One region of the Novosphingobium sp. HR1a genome, then DNA from elsewhere that is predicted to be linked to it. Evidence: predicted binding sites of a transcription regulator. Region 1 holds the regulator's gene; the other holds the start of a gene.

Region 1 (4,485 bases):
GCGCCGCTCTCTCTGGAGGAGGCACAAGCTCGCCTCCTCGCGCTCGTCACCCCGCTGTCGATAGAGCGTGTCGATATCGAAGGCGCGCTCGGCCGTTTCCTGGCTGAACCGCTGCACGCCAGACGCACGCAGCCCTCCGCAAATCTGTCAGCCATGGACGGCTACGCCGTCACGGCAGGCGACATGCGCGGCCCCTGGAGGATCGTCGGTGAAAGTGCCGCCGGGCATCCTTATGTCGGCCCGCTCTCGCAAGGAGAGGCAGTCCGAATTTCGACGGGCGCGATGCTGCCGCCCGACGCGGCGGCCGTCATAATCCAGGAAGACCTGACACGCGAGGGCGCGAACCTTATACTCTCGGGCGAGCCGCCCGCACCGGCGCACAAGCACATCCGCCATTGCGGGATGGATTTTGCCCAGGGCGTGGAAGTCCTGCCCGCTGGTCTGCACATCGCGCCCGCGCAGATGGCGCTGGCGATCGCGGCCGGCCATACGCACCTTCCCGTGCATCGCACACCGCGCCTGACCGTGATCGACAGCGGCGACGAACTCGCCTCCGATCCGGAGCGCTGTGCACCGCACCAGGTTCCCGCCAGCAACGGCGCGATGCTGACGGCCATGGCGCGTTCGCTGGGCGTGGATGCGCGGCGGATCGGCCCGGTGCCCGATACGATCAAGGCAATAACCTCCGCTTTCGAAGCATCCGCCGATGCCGACCTCATCGTAACGAGCGGCGGCGCTTCGGTCGGCGATCACGACCTCATTCGTCCGGCACTCGAAAGCTGGGGCGCGGGCATCGATTTCTGGCGTGTCGCGATCAAGCCCGGCAAACCAATCCTAGTCGCCACCCGCGACGTGGCAGGACGCCGTCAGATCGTGCTGGGCCTGCCGGGCAATCCGGTCTCCAGCTACGTCACCGCTTACCATTTCCTGCTCCCCGTCCTGCGCGCGATGCAGGGGGCTGCGCGCCCCTTGCCCATGCGGCTGACAGCCCGGCTGGCCATGCCGCTGCACCCAAGCGGCCGTCGCCGGGAATTCCTGCGCGGTTGGTGGGACGGAGAAAATGTGACGGTAAGCCCGCTGCAGGACAGCGGCGCCCTGTCGTCCCTGGCGGCAAGCAACGTGCTGGTCGATCGGTCGGCGCTGGCCGGTCCGGCACAGGCTGGTGAAGAAGTCCGGATATACTTGCTCCAGAACGGCGGTATTGCCTGAAGTATCGGCAATTGGTTGCTTGATTGTTCCCTCAATGTTCACTACCAGAACAAACGCGATCAGGGTTTGCCTGGTTCGGAGGTCACGAGAAGGCAGCGACATGTTGACGCGCAAGCAGCACGAATTGCTCCGGTTCATCCAGGTCCGGCTTGAGGAGACAGGCATCTCCCCCAGCTTCGAGGAGATGAAGGAGGCGCTCGACCTCAAGTCCAAGTCCGGTGTTCACCGACTGATTTCCGCACTGGAAGAACGCGGCTTCATCCGCCGCCTTCCCAACCGTGCACGTGCGCTCGAAGTCTTGCGCCAGGCCGATGACACGGGAAGCAAGGCCCTGCGTCCTTCTGCAGCGAACAGCAATGATGGATTGGCGCGTCCGCAGACGCCGCGTCGTTCCGTCGAAGCCGCCAACGACGTTATCGAGATCCCGCTGCACGGGCGTATTGCCGCAGGTGTGCCGATCGAGGCTCTCGAAGGACAGTCCATGTTGCCTGTCCCTGCCGCCCTGCTTGGCTCCGGCGAGCATTACGCGCTCGAGGTCTCCGGCGACTCGATGATCGAGGCGGGCATTCTGGATGGTGATTTCGCCCTCGTGAAGCGCACGAATGCCGCTCGCGACGGCGAGATCGTCGTTGCCCTGATCCGCGGGGAAGAGGCCACCCTCAAGTACCTTCGGCGCGAGGCGGGAATGGTGCGGTTGGATCCCGCAAATGCCGCTTACGAACCGCAGATTTACGGTGCGGACGAAGTGGAAGTCCAAGGCAAGCTCGCCGGCCTGCTTCGACGGTACAACTGACACGGCCACGCTGCGCCATGAAGGCCTTGGCGCAGCAGCAACCGGTAATTACTGCGATTTGCGCGGCGCAGGAGCATTCCTGTAACGGTGAACAGGCCGGGGACGCCACCAGCCGTGTTCACCTTGGGTCTGGGCTACCGTATCGATACGGGCCTTGCCCAGATATACCGCCAGCCCGCCAGTCTGCCCAAGCGATCCTCGATCGGCCTTGAACCAGCGCGGCTTGCAACTGCGCGGCAGCCAGCGATCCGATATGACGATGTCGCTGCGTTCGCATGCAGCGGCGAGCGACCGTTCCGCGACGGCATCGCGGCCCCGCGAAACCAGCACATGCCACGTGGTGCCGGAGCGTCTGACCGGCAAGGCGCAGAAATCACGGTTGCAGCGGGCACCCGGGAACTTGTCGAACGTGACCGGGTCTGCCTCGATCCCGGCGAATTCCATGAGATTGTCCCGGGCGTAGCCGCTTTCGCTGTTTCGAAGCAGGTAAAGCCGTTTCCCGCCATCTTCGACCAGCCCGACATGGCGACCATCTCCGGACACCAGCATGTCCGCCGCCGGTGCGGTCGCCAGCAAGAACACACCGACCGAGGCGATCGGTAGCCCGGCCCAGCGAATGCGGCCGCTCCAAAGGCCCATCCACAGACCTCCCGCGACGAAAAGCAGGAATGCCCAGGTGTCTGTACCGGGAAGCAGGTTCACAGCGCCCGGTCTCGACGCGAACCAGCGGGCCAGGCCGACCAGCAGGTCTATCGAGATTCCGGCGAGCCACCAGACCGGCCCGCCCAGCCCGGCGATATCGAGGACCAATGCACAAGCCAGCAAAGGCATCACGACAAAGGTAGACAGCGGAATTGCCGCCACGTTGGCCAGCGCTCCATACACTCCGGCGCGGTGGAAATGATACAGGCCGATCGGCATGAGCGCGAGGTCGATGACCACGCCCGTCAGCAGCAGGAGGGAAAGATGGCGAAGCCCGGTCATGGCAAGCCCTTCGTCGCGCGGTCCAAGGAAGTGCCGCACGGGCTTGGCCGTACTGACGGCGATCAGCGCCAGGACCGCGCCGAAGCTCAGTTGGAAGCTCGGCCCGATCACCGCCTCCGGCCAGAGCAACAGGACGCAGAACGCCGCCACCGCAAGCATGCGCAGGGACAAGGGCTCCCGCCCCAAAGCCAGTGCGATCAGGACCAGGAGGGAGCCGATGCAGGACCGAACGGTCGGAACTTCCGACCCGGAAAGCAAAGTGTAAGCGACGCCTGCAGCGGCCCCCGCACCGGCCGCGACGACCGGCAGCCTCACCCTCAGGGCCACCCACGGGAACAGCGCCAGCAACCGGATGACCAGTAGATAGACCGCCCCGACCATCGCGCTGACATGCAGGCCGCTGATCGAGAGCAGATGCGCCAACCCCGAGTCGCGCATGGCCTGGTCGTCAGCCTCCGTAATGCCGCCGCGATCGCCGGTGACGAATGCAGCGGCGATGCCCGCTCGTTCGTCCCCGATGCGGGCGCGAATATGGTTCGTCAAAGATTGTCGGATATCCAGCAATCCCCACTCGCTTCGCTTGCCTTTCCGGACGACCTTCACCTCACCTGTGACCGAACCGCTCGCGGCGATGCCTGTGAACCAGGACGTGCGCGCAAAGTTGTAGGCGCCGGGCAGCATGGGCGGCGCCGGCGGCATCAACCGTGCCCGGAAAGCCACCAGATCGCCCACCGCGATCCCGGTCGTCGATCCCTTGCCGGGAACGTTGAGCCGGACCTTGATCGCGTTGCCGGGCGAAGCGTCATGGCCGGAGCCGCTCAGGGGGTCACGCATGGCCAGCAGCAACCTGTCGCGTCCCAAGGCCGGCTGCGATTCGATCGCCAGAACCTGCGCGCTGAAATTTCCCGATAGCGGGCGCTCGATGGCGGGTTGTCCCACCAGTTCGGAACGCGCCCAGACGACGAGGCAACCGGCAACCACCACCAGCGGCAACAGCGACAACGCCCGACCGAGATGCGGGTAAACCACGCGCAAGGGAAAGGATGCATAACAAATTGCACAAATTGCAACAAGAGCGCCGCAAAGGCCTGCCCAAGCAGGTGCCGAAGGCAGCCAAAACCACGCAATTATGCCGGTTGCGAAGGCCACCGTCACCCATGGTGCGCGTTCGAATTCCGCCCCGGAAAGAAATCGCTCGACGACTGCCAAAACCCTCGACAAGAGGCCCTTGGCGGTCCATGGCCCATGCTGCAATGCAGCGGTTCCGGGGCTTTCCGGAGGCGGAATTTCACAAGTTGCGGCGTGGGTCCCCATTGCCGCCAATAGGACAGGAAGGTCGGGTAGATGGCAAGCGGTAGTGCATCGGGCGAAGCGACTGGCAAAAAGGCCGTCGTAACGCGCTTTGCTCCTTCGCCGACCGGTTACCTTCATATCGGTGGCGCTCGTACGGCACTGTTCAACTGGCTGTTCGCGCGCCGTCATGGCGGCAAGTATCTGCT
Region 2 (4,485 bases), on a different contig from region 1:
TGAGCGGCATAAGGCCGGCCAGCTCCCGTCTCATACAAACGAAAACGGCCTCCCGGTTTCCCGGAAGGCCGCTCTCGGTGAAGCCTTGGCGCCTTACTGGCAGGCCCCGCTCACTGGCAGGCCAGGCACTCGTCGTAGTCGGTCGAGCCGCCGCTGGCAGCCAGTTCGAACTTGGGCAGTTCGCTGGTGTTGTCGGCTTCTACGCCGCCCGCGAAACCGGCGCGCTGCACCGACTTCGAGCGCAGGTAGTAGAGCGACTTGATGCCCTTTTCCCATGCCTGGAAGTGGAGCATCATCAGGTCCCACTTGTCGACGTCGGCCGGGATGAACAGGTTCAGCGACTGCGCCTGGTCGATGTAAGGCGTACGGTCAGCCGCGAATTCGAGCAGCCAGCGCTGGTCGATCTCGAAGCTGGTCTTGTAGACCGCCTTCTCGTCGGCCGAGAGGAAGTCGAGGTGCTGGACCGAGCCGTTCTGCTCGAGGATCGAATTCCACACGTTGTTGGAATCCTTGGACTTCGAGGCCAGCAGCTTCTGCAGGTAGGGGTTCTTCACCACGAAGCTGCCCGAGAGCGTCTTGTGGGTGTAGATGTTCGCCGGGATCGGCTCGATGCAGGCCGAGGTGCCGCCGCAGATGATCGAGATCGACGCGGTCGGCGCGATCGCCATCTTGCAGCTGAAACGCTCCATCACGCCCTGGTCGGCGGCGTCGAGGCACGGTCCGCGCTCCTTGGCGAGCATCATCGAGGCTTCGTTGGCCTTGGCGTTGATGTGCTGGAACATCTGCAGGTTCAGCGCCTTGGCCATCGCGCTTTCGAAGCCGATGCCCTTCTTCTGCAGGTACGAGTGGAAGCCCATCACGCCCATGCCGACCGAACGCTCGCGCTCCGCCGAGTAGCGGGCGCGGGCCATTTCGTCCGGCGCGCGGTCGATGTAGTCCTGCAGGACGTTGTCGAGGAAGCGCAGCACGTCCTCGATGAAGCGCTTGTCACCCTTCCACTCTTCCCAAGTCTCGATGTTGAGCGAGGAAAGGCAGCACACCGCCGTACGGTCGTTACCGAGGTGGTCACGGCCGGTGGGCAGAGTGATTTCCGAGCACAGGTTCGAGGTCGAGACCTTGAGGCCGAGATCGCGGTGATGCTTGGGCATCATGCGGTTAACGGTGTCGGAGAACACGAGGTAGGGCTCGCCGGTGGCAAGGCGCACTTCGACCAGCTTCTGGAACAGCGAGCGGGCGTGGACCTTGCCGCGCACCGAGCCGTCCTTGGGGCTGCGCAGGGCGAAGTCGGTGCCGTCGCGCACGGCTTCCATGAACTCGTCGGTCAGCAGCACGCCGTGGTGCAGGTTGAGCGCCTTGCGGTTGAAGTCGCCGGAGGTCTTGCGGATCTCCAGGAACTCCTCGATCTCGGGGTGCGAGACGTCGAGGTAGCAGGCGGCCGAACCGCGGCGCAGCGAGCCCTGCGAAATCGCGAGGGTCAGCGAATCCATCACGCGCACGAAGGGGATGATGCCGCTGGTCTTGCCATTCAGGCCGACCGGCTCGCCGATGCCGCGCACGTTGCCCCAGTAAGTGCCGATGCCGCCACCGCGCGAGGCGAGCCAGACGTTCTCGTTCCAGGTGGCGACGATGCCTTCAAGGCTGTCCTCGACCGAGTTGAGGTAGCACGAGATCGGCAACCCGCGCCCGGTGCCGCCGTTCGACAGCACGGGGGTGGCGGGCATGAACCACAGGCGCGAGATGTAGTCGTAGAGACGCTGTGCGTGCTCCTGGTCGTCCGCATAGGCATCGGCCACGCGGGCGAAGAGGTCCTGATACTTCTCGCCGGGAAGCAGGTAGCGGTCGTCGAGCGTTTCCTTGCCGAAGTCGGTCAGGAGCGCATCGCGCGACGCATCGGTGACGATGGTGAAGCGGCGATCGTGGATCGTCTTGGAATCGACGGCCTTCTTCTTCGTCTTCGGCGCCTCGACCACCAGATCGGCGGCCAAAGTATCGGTCTTGTCCATGGCCACGGCCGAGGCTTCCTTTTTCATCGCCGCTTCGGAGACATGCCCGGCAAGGAGCGACTCCATATCGACTTGCGCGGGATCCGCGTAGCTCACATCCGAATCAGACACGTGTCCGTCGCTTCCATTCCTGAAGTCCACTGGTGCGCCCCCAATGTATCGTCAAAACCTGTCATCGAACCGCCACGGGGGCGATCCAAACTGCTTTCGGCGGCCGAGCAGGCCGGCACCGAGTCGAAGGGCGCTCAAGAACGTCCCATCTATCAGAACCAGCACAAAAAGAGAACGACATTCCCTGCCAGACCACCGGCGCGCCGGTTCGAGAAGTCTGGTCCCAAGTTCCCTGAAGGGCTCCGCACGGGCCTTTCGGCTTATGCGCTGTATCCCTAGGTATTGAGGCCTCTCGATCGGCGCGACACAACCTATAGTGCCCTTTCCAGCGAGAGGTTCAAGAGGGGGGCTGCAAACGGCACCGATCCGCGCATTCGTCACGAGGCTGTCATCGCCCTGCCGCGACGCGCCGAATTTCCGTTGTCTTCCAGAAGCGCAACCCTTTGAATCGGCCCTCACCTCCTAAATTTTTCCACATAAATCACCGGTGAGACGAATCGGGCGTGCGACGAACCGAGGCGGTCAAGACCCGGCGCGACGCTTTTCCCCGGCAGGCCCATCGGCTTTCGTCGAGATGCGTCGGTCGCTTGTCGAGGACCTGCAACCACTGGCCTCCTCGCCGCTTATCAGCGTGAATGCGAAAGCGCTGCGGCGCGAAGGGGAGTCATACGGTACATGTTCAACATCATCGGCGCCATCATCAGCGGCCTCGTCATTGGCGCGCTGGCCCGGTTCTTCTATCCGGGTGCAGTGCCCATGGGCTGGATCGCGACGATCCTGCTGGGCGTCGGCGGCTCACTGCTGGCGGGGCTGGTGACGAGCCGCGGGCGCGGCGATTTCAGCCGCGCCGGATGCCTTGCCTCGGTGATCGGCGCGATCGTGCTGATCTTCCTCGGGCGGGTGCTGCATATCGGGTAAAGGTACGGCCCACCCCGTCCGGCTAGGCAGCAAGCTGCCAAGCCTACCGGCCCTCCCGCAAGCGGGAGGGCTATTACCTTACCTTGCTCCCCTCCCGCTTGCGGGAGGGGCCGGGGGTGGAACTTTCTTCCTTCTTTACGGAACCAGCACGGTATCCAGCGGCTGCGCATCCGCCGCCGGATAATCCAGCGTGTAGTGCAGCCCCCGGCTCTCGTGTCGCTTGAGAGCGGATTCGACGATCAGTTCCGCACTCTGCAGCAGGTTGCGCAATTCGATCAGGTCGGTCGAGACGCGGAAGTGGCGGTAGTATTCCTCGGTCTCGCCATTGAGCATCTGGATGCGGTGCATGGCGCGCTCCAGCCGCTTGGTGGTCCGCACGATGCCGACATAGTTCCACATGAAGCGGCGGATCTCGGTCCAGTTCTGCTTGATGACGACTTCCTCGTCGGAATCGGTCACGCGGCTTTCGTCCCAGGCGCGCACTTGCGGCGGCGCCTCGAAGCTGTCCCACTTCGCGAGAATGTCCGCCGCCGCCGCCTCGCCGAAGACGAAGCATTCGAGCAGCGAGTTGGACGCAAGGCGGTTCGCCCCGTGCAGCCCGCTCTCGGTGCACTCGCCGGCCGCATAGAGCCCCGGCAGGTCGGTGCGGCCGTCGAGGTCCACGAGGATGCCGCCGCAGGTATAGTGCTGTGCGGGCACGACCGGGATCGGCTCCTTCGTCATGTCGATGCCGAGGCCCATCAGCTTCTCGTAGATGTTCGGGAAGTGCGCCTTCACGAAGTCTTCGGGCTGGTGGCTGATGTCGAGGTGGACGTAGTCCAGGCCGAAGCGCTTGATCTCGGAGTCGATGGCGCGCGCCACGACGTCGCGCGGGGCCAGTTCCAGCCGTTCAGGATCGTAGAAGGTCATGAATCGCTTGCCGGTGCGCGGATTGATCAGGTGCCCGCCCTCGCCGCGCACCGCCTCGGTGATGAGGAAGTTCTTGACCTCCAGGTTGTAGAGGCAGGTCGGGTGGAACTGCATCATCTCCATGTTGGAGACGCGCGCGCCCGCGCGCCAGGCCATGGCGATGCCGTCTCCGGTGGCGCCTCGCGGGGCGGTGCTGAACTGGTAGACACGGCCCGCGCCGCCCGTCGCCAGAACCGTGGCACGGGCGGTGAAGGCCTCGACCCGGCCGCTCGCCTCGTTCAGCGCATAGACGCCCCAGACGCGGCCCGAACCGGAATAGCGCTGCTCGTGGCGCCCGGTGATCAGGTCGATGCACGAATAGCCGGGGAGCAGGGTGATGTTGGGGTGCGCCTCGGCGGCCTGCAGCAGCGCCTGCTGCACCGCCCAGCCGGTGGCGTCGGCAACGTGGACGATGCGGCGGTGCGAATGGCCGCCCTCACGCGTGAGGTGAAGCGCCTCTCCGTCCGTGTTGAACGGCACGCCCAGTTCGACCAGCCGCTCGATC

Evidence for each region. Region 1 encodes LexA, which represses DNA repair genes until DNA is damaged. Its sites were predicted from a motif close to GTTCCNCNCTTGTTCT; they were not measured.
Region 2: the regulator LexA is predicted to act here: its motif matches at 2,275-2,290, upstream of HWN72_RS00995 (ribonucleoside-diphosphate reductase subunit alpha).

What each region holds. Positions count from the first base shown of each region.
Region 1 covers NZ_JABXWS010000033.1:94,689-99,173, reverse strand. Annotated here, with positions in the region: gene HWN72_RS06700 (molybdopterin molybdotransferase MoeA) at 1-1,209, shown strand, start outside; gene lexA (transcriptional repressor LexA) at 1,310-2,002, shown strand; gene HWN72_RS06690 (ComEC/Rec2 family competence protein) at 2,051-4,300, opposite strand; gene gltX (glutamate--tRNA ligase) at 4,331-4,485, shown strand, end outside.
Region 2 covers NZ_JABXWS010000004.1:81,652-86,136, reverse strand. Annotated here, with positions in the region: gene HWN72_RS00995 (ribonucleoside-diphosphate reductase subunit alpha) at 111-2,069, opposite strand; gene HWN72_RS00990 (GlsB/YeaQ/YmgE family stress response membrane protein) at 2,790-3,032, shown strand; gene nadB (L-aspartate oxidase) at 3,168-4,485, opposite strand, start outside.